One region of the Streptomyces sp. NPDC048461 genome, then DNA from elsewhere that is predicted to be linked to it. Evidence: predicted binding sites of a transcription regulator. Region 1 holds the regulator's gene; the other holds the start of a gene.
What was found. The regulator HrcA, encoded in region 1, represses chaperone genes, less so after heat shock. The targets are predictions, from matches to a motif close to TTNGCACTCNGNNNNNCNGAGTGCNAA.
Positions count from the first base shown of each region.

Region 1 (4,205 bases):
GCCGTCGGCGGTCTTGTACCCGCCGGCCAGGAAGCCCAGTCCGCCCGCCTCGCACACGGCTGCGGCGAGCGGCGGGCACGAGGCGCCGCCCGCCATCGGAGCCTGCACGATCGGGTACGGAGAGAGACCGTTCGGTGCGCTGGACATGGACTGCATCGTGCCATGTCCCGCTCATCGCACCGAATCACGGCATTCGCCTGGCATGGTCCGCATCCGGCCCCCGCCGGGCCCGATGCGGCGAGCCCGGCCGGGGGTGTCCCCCGGCCGGGCTCGTACGCGTGTCCGCGGGCCGCTCAGCGGCCGTTGAAGGCGTCCTTCAGGCGGCTGAACAGGCCCTGCTGGCCCGGCGCGAACTGGCCCGTGGGCCGCTCCTCGCCGCGCAGCTTCGCGAGCTGGCGCAGCAGCTCCTCCTGCTGGGCGTCCAGCTTGTTCGGGGTGGTGACCTCGACGTGCACGATGAGGTCACCGCGTCCGCCGCCGCGCAGGTGCGTGACGCCGCGCCCGTGCAGCGGGATCGCCTGTCCGGACTGGGTTCCGGGCCGGATGTCGATCTCCTCCAGGCCGTCCAGCGTCTCCAGCGGGCACTTGGTGCCCAGGGAGGCGGCCGTCATCGGGATGGTGACCGTGCAGTGCAGGTCGTCCCCGCGGCGCTGGAAGGTCTGGTGCGGCAGTTCGTGGATCTCCACGTACAGGTCGCCGGCGGGGCCGCCGCCGGGGCCGACCTCGCCCTCGCCCGACAGCTGGATCCGGGTGCCGTTCTCGACGCCCGCCGGGATCTTGACCGTGAGGCTGCGGCGGGACCGGACCCGGCCGTCGCCCGCGCACTCGGGGCACGGGGTCGGGACGACGGTGCCGAAGCCCTGGCACTGCGGGCAGGGGCGCGAGGTCATGACCTGGCCCAGGAAGGACCGGGTGACCTGCGAGACCTCACCGCGGCCGCGGCACATGTCACACGTCTGCGCCGAGGTGCCGGGGGCGGCGCCCTCGCCGGAGCAGGTCGTGCACACCACGGCCGTGTCGACCTGGATGTCCTTGGTGGTCCCGAAGGCCGCCTCGTCCAGTTCCAGGTCCAGGCGGATCATGGCGTCCTGGCCGCGGCGGGTCCGCGAGCGCGGTCCGCGCTGCGAGGCCTGGCCGAAGAAGGCGTCCATGATGTCGGAGAAGTTGCCGAAGCCGCCCGCTCCGAATCCGCCCGCGCCGCCGCCACCGCCCGAGGAGGACAGCGGGTCGCCGCCGAGGTCGAAGACCTGCTTCTTCTGCGGGTCCGAGAGCACCTCGTACGCCGCGTTGATCTCCTTGAAACGCTCTTGCGTCTTGGGATCGGGGTTCACATCCGGGTGCAGCTCGCGCGCAAGCCGCCGGAATGCCTTCTTGATCTCGTCCTGGGAAGCGTCGCGGCGCACGCCGAGAACGGCGTAGTAGTCCGTGGCCACTTACGACTCCGCCAGGATCTGTCCGACGTAACGTGCCACTGCGCGTACCGCTCCCATCGTTCCGGGGTAGTCCATGCGGGTCGGTCCGACCACGCCGAGTTTGGCGACTGCTTCGCCGCCCGAACCGTAACCGACCGAGACGACCGACGTGGAGTTCAGTCCCTCGTAGGCGTTCTCGTGCCCGATCCGTACGGCCATTCCCGACTCACTGGCCTCGCCCAGCAGCTTGAGGAGCACGACCTGCTCCTCCAGCGCTTCGAGCACCGGCCTGATCGTCAGGGGAAAATCGTGTCCGAAGCGGGTGAGATTGGCGGTACCGCCGATCATCAGCCGTTCCTCGGCTTCCTCGACCAGGGTTTCGAGGAGCGTCGCGAGCACGGTGGACACCGTGGCACGGTCGTCGGCCTCGAAGGACTCGGGGAGGTCCTGGACGAGCGGGGGCACATCGGTGAAGCGGCGGCCGACGACCCGGCTGTTGAGCCGGGCCCTCAGGTCCGCGAGCGAGGCCTCCCCGAAGGGGGCCTGGCAGTCGATGAGCCGCTGCTCGACGCGCCCGGTGTCCGTGATCAGTACGAGCATCAGCCGGGCCGGGGCCAGCGACAGCAGCTCGACGTGGCGCACGGTGGAGCGCGTCAGCGAGGGGTACTGGACGACGGCGACCTGCCGGGTGAGCTGCGCGAGCAGCCGCACCGTACGGCCGACGACGTCGTCGAGGTCCACCGCGCCGTCGAGGAAGTTCTGGATGGCCCGCCGCTCGGGCGACGACAGGGGTTTGACCCCCGCCAGCTTGTCGACGAAGAGGCGGTAGCCCTTGTCGGTGGGGATGCGGCCGGCGCTGGTGTGCGGCTGGGCGATGTAGCCCTCGTCCTCCAGCACGGCCATGTCGTTGCGCACGGTGGCCGGCGAGACGCCGAGCCGGTGCCGCTCGGTCAGCGCCTTGGAGCCGACCGGCTCCTCGGTCCCGACGTAGTCCTGGACGATGGCGCGCAGCACTTCGAGCCTGCGTTCACTGAGCATCGCGCACACCTCCAGCTGTGGTCCGTCGCCGTGTTCCACCGGCGTCCCGTTGGTTCTCCGTTGGCACTCCGGCCGTTCGAGTGCCAGAGATCCCCCGCTCAGTGTACGGCCGGGTGGTGAGACCCTGGCAAGGGCGGCCCGTCAGGGTAGCGTCGCCGCATGGACGTGCGATGGGAAGAGGCGGGCTGGGAACGGCTGACCGGACGGGCCGGACGGCGGCGCCTTCCGGTGTGGGACTGCACCGTGGGACTGGTGGTGGGGGACGATTCCGTGCTCCTGGTGGACCCCGGTTCGTCCCTGCGCGAGGGCGCGGAGATCCGTGCCGAGGCCGAGCGGCTGACCGGTCACCGCGTGACCCATATCGCATTCACGCACGGGCATTTCGATCACGTGCTGGGCGCGGCCGCCTTCTCCGGGGCCGAGGTGTACGCGGCCGTCGGGCTGGACTCCCTCCTGGACGCCGGGCGGGAGTCGCTGCGGCGGTCCGCGGTGCGGCACGGGCTGGCCGCTCCGGAGGCGGCGGAGGCCGTCGAGCTGCTGGTGCTGCCCCGGCACCCGGTGTCGGGCGAGTGGACGCTGGAGCTGGGCGGGGTGCGGGTGCTGCTGGCCAACGTGGGGCCGGGGCACACGGGGCACGACCTGGCGGTGTTCGTCCCCGGCGAGCGGGAGGCGGTCTTCTGCGGGGACCTGGTCGAGGAGTCCGGCGAGCCGCAGGCGGGCGACGACGCGCTGCCGGCCCGCTGGCCGGACGCCCTGGACCGGCTGCTGGCCCTGGGCGGCGACGACGCCCTGTACGTGCCGGGTCACGGAGCGGTGGTCGACGCGGCCTTCGTCCGTGCGCAACGCGCCACACTGGCCGCGCGTTTCGGCGTGTCGGAGGCGTGATCGCCGCGCCTCTCCTAGTGTCGGCCGGATGCGCGAGTACTCCCCCGACCTGACCCCGCAGTGGAAGCGCCCCAAGGCCGTGCCCGAGGTGGCGGCGGAGCCCGACCTGGTGGTCGAGGCCGCCGGTACGGACTTCTGCGGCGCGGTGGTGGGCTGCGAGGCGGGCACGGTGACCCTGGAGGACCGGTTCGGCAAGCGGCGGGTGTTCCCGATGGAGCCCGCCGCGTTCCTGCTGGACGGCGCGGTGGTCACCCTGGTCCGCCCGGCCCGGGGCCCGGTGGCGCCGTCCCGCACGGCCTCGGGGTCGATCGCCGTTCCGGGGGCCCGGGCGCGCGTGGCGCGGGCCGGCCGGATCTACGTCGAGGGCCGGCACGACGCGGAGCTGGTGGAGCGGGTCTGGGGCGACGACCTGCGGATCGAGGGCGTGGTGGTGGAGTACCTGGAGGGGATCGACGATCTCCAGGCCGTCGTGGCCGAGTTCGGTCCGGGGCCGGACGCCCGGCTCGGCGTTCTCGTGGACCACCTGGTGCCGGGGTCGAAGGAGTCCCGCATCGCGGCCGCGGTGACCTCCCCCGACGTGCTGATCGCGGGCCACCCGTACGTGGACGTCTGGCAGGCGGTGAAGCCGTCCGCGCTGGGCATCCCCGCGTGGCCGGTGGTGCCGCGCGGGCAGGACTGGAAGACGGGCGTCTGCCGGGCCCTGGGCTGGCCGGAGAACACGGGGGCCGCCTGGCAGCACATCCTGTCCCGGGTGACCTCGTACAAGGACCTGGAGCCGACCCTGCTGGGCCGCGTCGAGGAGCTCATCGACTTCGTCACGGCGCCCTGAGGCCGGTCGGCCGGCGCCGCCGGTTCGCGCGACCCGCCGAC
Region 1 covers NZ_JBVJGW010000012.1:227,491-231,695, forward strand. The annotation lists gene ACZ6S8_RS22415 (nitronate monooxygenase) at 1-147, opposite strand, end outside; gene dnaJ (molecular chaperone DnaJ) at 294-1,433, opposite strand; gene hrcA (heat-inducible transcriptional repressor HrcA) at 1,434-2,450, opposite strand; gene ACZ6S8_RS22430 (MBL fold metallo-hydrolase) at 2,610-3,335, shown strand; gene ACZ6S8_RS22435 (DUF3097 domain-containing protein) at 3,364-4,164, shown strand.

Region 2 (4,205 bases), on a different contig from region 1:
GGCGCACGACCGCGACACCGGTGGCCTCGTCGCCGGTCAGGCCGAGGTTGCCCTCGAGGACCTTGACGGCGTGGACGAGCGCGGAGCCACCGCCGGAGACGATGCCCTCCTCGACCGCGGCGCGGGTCGCCGAGATGGCGTCCTCGAGGCGGTGCTTCTTCTCCTTGAGCTCCACCTCGGTGGCGGCGCCGACCTTGATGACGCAGACGCCGCCGGCGAGCTTCGCCAGGCGCTCCTGCAGCTTCTCGCGGTCCCAGTCGGAGTCCGTGGACTCGATCTCGGCCTTGATCTGGTTGACACGGCCGACGACTTCCTCGTGGCTGCCGCCACCGTCGACGATGGTCGTGTCGTCCTTGGAGATCGTGACGCGGCGGGCGGTGCCCAGTACGTCCAGACCGGCCTGGTCGAGCTTGAGGCCGACCTCCTCCGCGATGACGGTGGCACCGGTGAGGGTGGCGACGTCCTGGAGCATGGCCTTGCGACGGTCACCGAAGCCGGGGGCCTTCACGGCGACCGCGTTGAAGGTGCCGCGGATCTTGTTGACGACGAGGGTGGAGAGCGCCTCGCCCTCGACGTCCTCGGCGATGATCAGCAGCGGCTTGGAGGCGCCGGCCTGGATGACCTTCTCCAGCAGCGGCAGCAGGTCCTGGATCGAGGAGATCTTGCCCTGGTGGATCAGGATGTACGGGTCATCGAGGATGGCCTCCATACGCTCCTGGTCGGAGACCATGTACGGCGAGAGGTAGCCCTTGTCGAAGGCCATGCCCTCGGTGAACTCCAGCTCCAGGCCGAAGGTGTTGGACTCCTCGACGGTGATGACACCGTCCTTGCCGACCTTGTCCATCGCCTCGGCGATGAGCTCGCCGACCTGCTGGTCCTGCGCGGAGAGCGCGGCCACGGCGGCGATGTCGGACTTGTCCTCGATCGGACGGGCGGTCGCGAGGAGCTCCTCGGAGACGGCCTTGACCGCGGCGTCGATGCCCTTCTTCAGGGCGGCCGGGGACGCGCCCGCGGCGACGTTGCGCAGACCCTCGCGGACCAGCGCCTGGGCCAGCACGGTGGCGGTGGTGGTGCCGTCGCCCGCGATGTCGTTGGTCTTGGTCGCCACCTCCTTCACGAGCTGCGCGCCCAGGTTCTCGTACGGGTCGTCCAGCTCGACTTCGCGAGCGATGGTGACACCGTCGTTGGTGATGGTGGGGGCGCCGAACTTCTTGTCGATGACGACGTTGCGGCCACGGGGGCCGATCGTCACCTTGACCGTGTCGGCAAGCTTGTTGACGCCGCGCTCGAGGGCGCGACGGGCGTCCTCGTCGAACTTCAGGATCTTCGGCATGGGAGCGGTTCAGTCCTCTCGTTGCGATCCTCGGCCGCTCACCGCGACCTCCACCGCCTAGAACGAACTACGCCCCTCGCCGCCCGGCATCAGCAGGGTGACCAGGGGCGCAGCTCAAACAAAATCTGGAAGCGAATTACTTCTCGACGATCGCGAGCACGTCGCGAGCCGAGAGGACGAGGTATTCCTCGCCGCTGTACTTCACTTCGGTGCCGCCGTACTTGCTGTACAGCACGATGTCGCCGACGGAGACGTCCAGCGGGAGACGCTGGCCGTCCTCGAAGCGACCCGGGCCCACCGCGAGGACGACGCCCTCCTGGGGCTTCTCCTTCGCGGTGTCCGGGATGACCAGGCCAGAGGCCGTGGTCTGCTCGGCGTCGAGCGGCTGGACCACAATGCGGTCCTCGAGCGGCTTGATGGCAACCTTGGAGCTGGCGGTCGTCACGATCCGACCTCCCCCTTCGGAGATCCGGGGTTAACTGTCTGAGGTGGCGACCAGGTCGATCCGTCGTCGCGGGTGCCGGACCTGCCTGTCGCTGTGTTGGCACTCACCAGGGGTGAGTGCCAGGTGCGACACTATTCCGGCGATTAGCACTCGGTCAAGCGGAGTGCCAATTCTCGCCGCCGGGTGTGGCGCGCGACGACCCCCGGACACGGCGAAATCCCGGTATCCAGCGCCTTCCTGACCGTTTTTCCTCCCACCGCGAACGCGCCGGATCCGGTGCGCGCGGCGGCGCTCCCGCATCCGGCCGTCCTCGGTCCACGACCGATATGTGACGCTTGAGCCGTGCGCATCCTGGTGGTCGAAGACGAAGTGGGGCTCGCCGAGTCGCTGCGGCGCGGTCTGTCCGCCGACGGGCACCTGGTCGAGGTGGCCCACGACGGCCACACCGGCCTGGACCTCGCCCTCGCGGGCGGACCGTACGACGTCGTGCTCCTCGACCTGATGCTCCCCGGCGTGAACGGCTACGAAATCTGCACCCGCATGCGCGCCCACGGCGACACCACCCCGGTGCTGGTACTCACCGCCAAGGACGGCGAGTACGACGAGGCCGAGGGCCTGGACTCCGGCGCCGACGACTACCTCACCAAGCCGTTCTCCTTCGTCGTCCTGGCCGCCCGCATCCGGGCGCTGGCCCGCCGCGCGGGCGCCCCCGACCGCACCGCGCTCCAGGCCGGCGACCTCGTCCTCGACCCGCAGGGCCGGCGCTGCCGGCGCGGCACGCGGGAGATCGAGCTCACGGCGCGCGAACTCGGCGTGCTCGCCTGCCTGATGGAGCAGCCGGGCCGGGCGGTCGCCAAGCAGGACATCCTCGACGAGGTCTGGGACGCCCCGCACGGCATCGACCCGAACATCGTCGAGGTCTACGTCTCCTCGCTGCGGAAGAAGATCGACGCGCCGTTCGGCCGCCGCTCGATCCTGACCATGCACGGAACCGGGTACCGGATGGCGCCCGACGGTGGCTAGGGGGTGTCGTCGAAGTCGTTCCGTACGCCCGGCGACCCTGCGGGCGCGGGCCGCGGCGGCGGCCGCCCTCGCCATGGCCGCCGTCCTCGGCGCCGGCGGGCTGTGGCTGTTCGGCCTGCTCCGCGCCAACCTGCTCGACAACACCACCGGCCGCACCGAGCTCGCCGCCCGCAAGGTCGCCGCCCAGCTCGACGCGCGGGCCGTGCCGCCCGGCGGACGGCTGCCCGCGCCCGAGGGCGGGGTGGACCTGGTGCTCGTACGGGACGCGGCCGGGCGGACCGTGGCCGGCAGCGGGAACCCGGAGGACGCCCCGGACTTCGGGGCCCTGCGCCCCGGCCCCGGGGAGGACTCCCGCTCGGCCGTGCTGCCGCCGGCACGGCCCGGCGCGCAGCGGCGGGTGGTGGTCGTCGTGCGGGCCCCGGGCGCGCCCGGGGCGACGGGCGCGGTGCCGGCACCGGGCGCGCCGGGGGTGCAGGGCCCCCACACCGTGTACGCCATGACGGTGCTCGGCGACGTCGACGACGCGACCGGGGCGGTCGCCGCCGGGCTGCTGGCGGGCGCGCCGCCGCTGATCGCCTTCGCGGCGGCCCTCGCCTGGTGGGTGACGGGCCAGGCGCTCCGCCCCGTCACCGCGATCCGCACCGGGCTGGCCGCGGTCACCGCGAGCGAGCCGGGCCGGCGGGTGCCCGACCCGGGCGGCGCCGACGAGATCGCCCGGCTGGCCCGCGCCGTCAACGACACACTCGACCGGCTGGAGCGCTCCGACGCCCGGCAGCGGCAGTTCACCGCCGACGCCTCGCACGAGCTGCGCAATCCGCTGGCCGCCGTACGCACCCGGCTGGAGGTCGCGCTGGCCGCGGGCCGCCCCGACCGCGCGTCGGTGGCCGCCGCGCTGGCCGACACCGAGCGGCTCCAGGGGATCGCGGCGGACCTGCTGCTGCTCGCCCGCCTCGACGGCGGCCCGGCGCCGCGGACCGAGCCGGTGGACCTGGCGCTGCTGGCGGCGGAGGACGCGGCGCGCCGGGGCGGGTCCCGGGTGGCGGTGCGCCTGGAGGCGGGGACGCCCGTACCGGCGGCCGGGGACCCGGCGCGGCTGGAGCGGGCGCTGGCCAACCTGGTGGACAACGCCGTGCGGTACGCCCGTACCGAGGTCGTCGTACGGGCGGGGCGGGACGGCGCGGGCCGGGCGCTGCTGGAGGTGGTGGACGACGGGCCGGGCATCCCGGAGGCGGACCGGGAGCGGGTGTTCGAGCGGTTCGTACGGCTGGACGCGGACCGGGGCCGGGCCAGCGGCGGAACCGGGCTAGGCCTGGCCATCGCCCGGGAGATCGCGCGGGCGCACGGCGGCGAGGTGACGGCGGGCCCGGGGCCGGAGGGCGGCGCCGCGCTGACCCTGCGGCTGCC
Region 2 covers NZ_JBVJGW010000005.1:156,925-161,129, forward strand. The annotation lists gene groL (chaperonin GroEL) at 1-1,333, opposite strand, end outside; gene groES (co-chaperone GroES) at 1,470-1,778, opposite strand; gene ACZ6S8_RS11195 (response regulator transcription factor) at 2,121-2,801, shown strand; gene ACZ6S8_RS11200 (sensor histidine kinase) at 2,794-4,205, shown strand, end outside.
Region 2: a site for HrcA is predicted at 1,922-1,948, ahead of groES (co-chaperone GroES). Genes of this name have one in related genera too.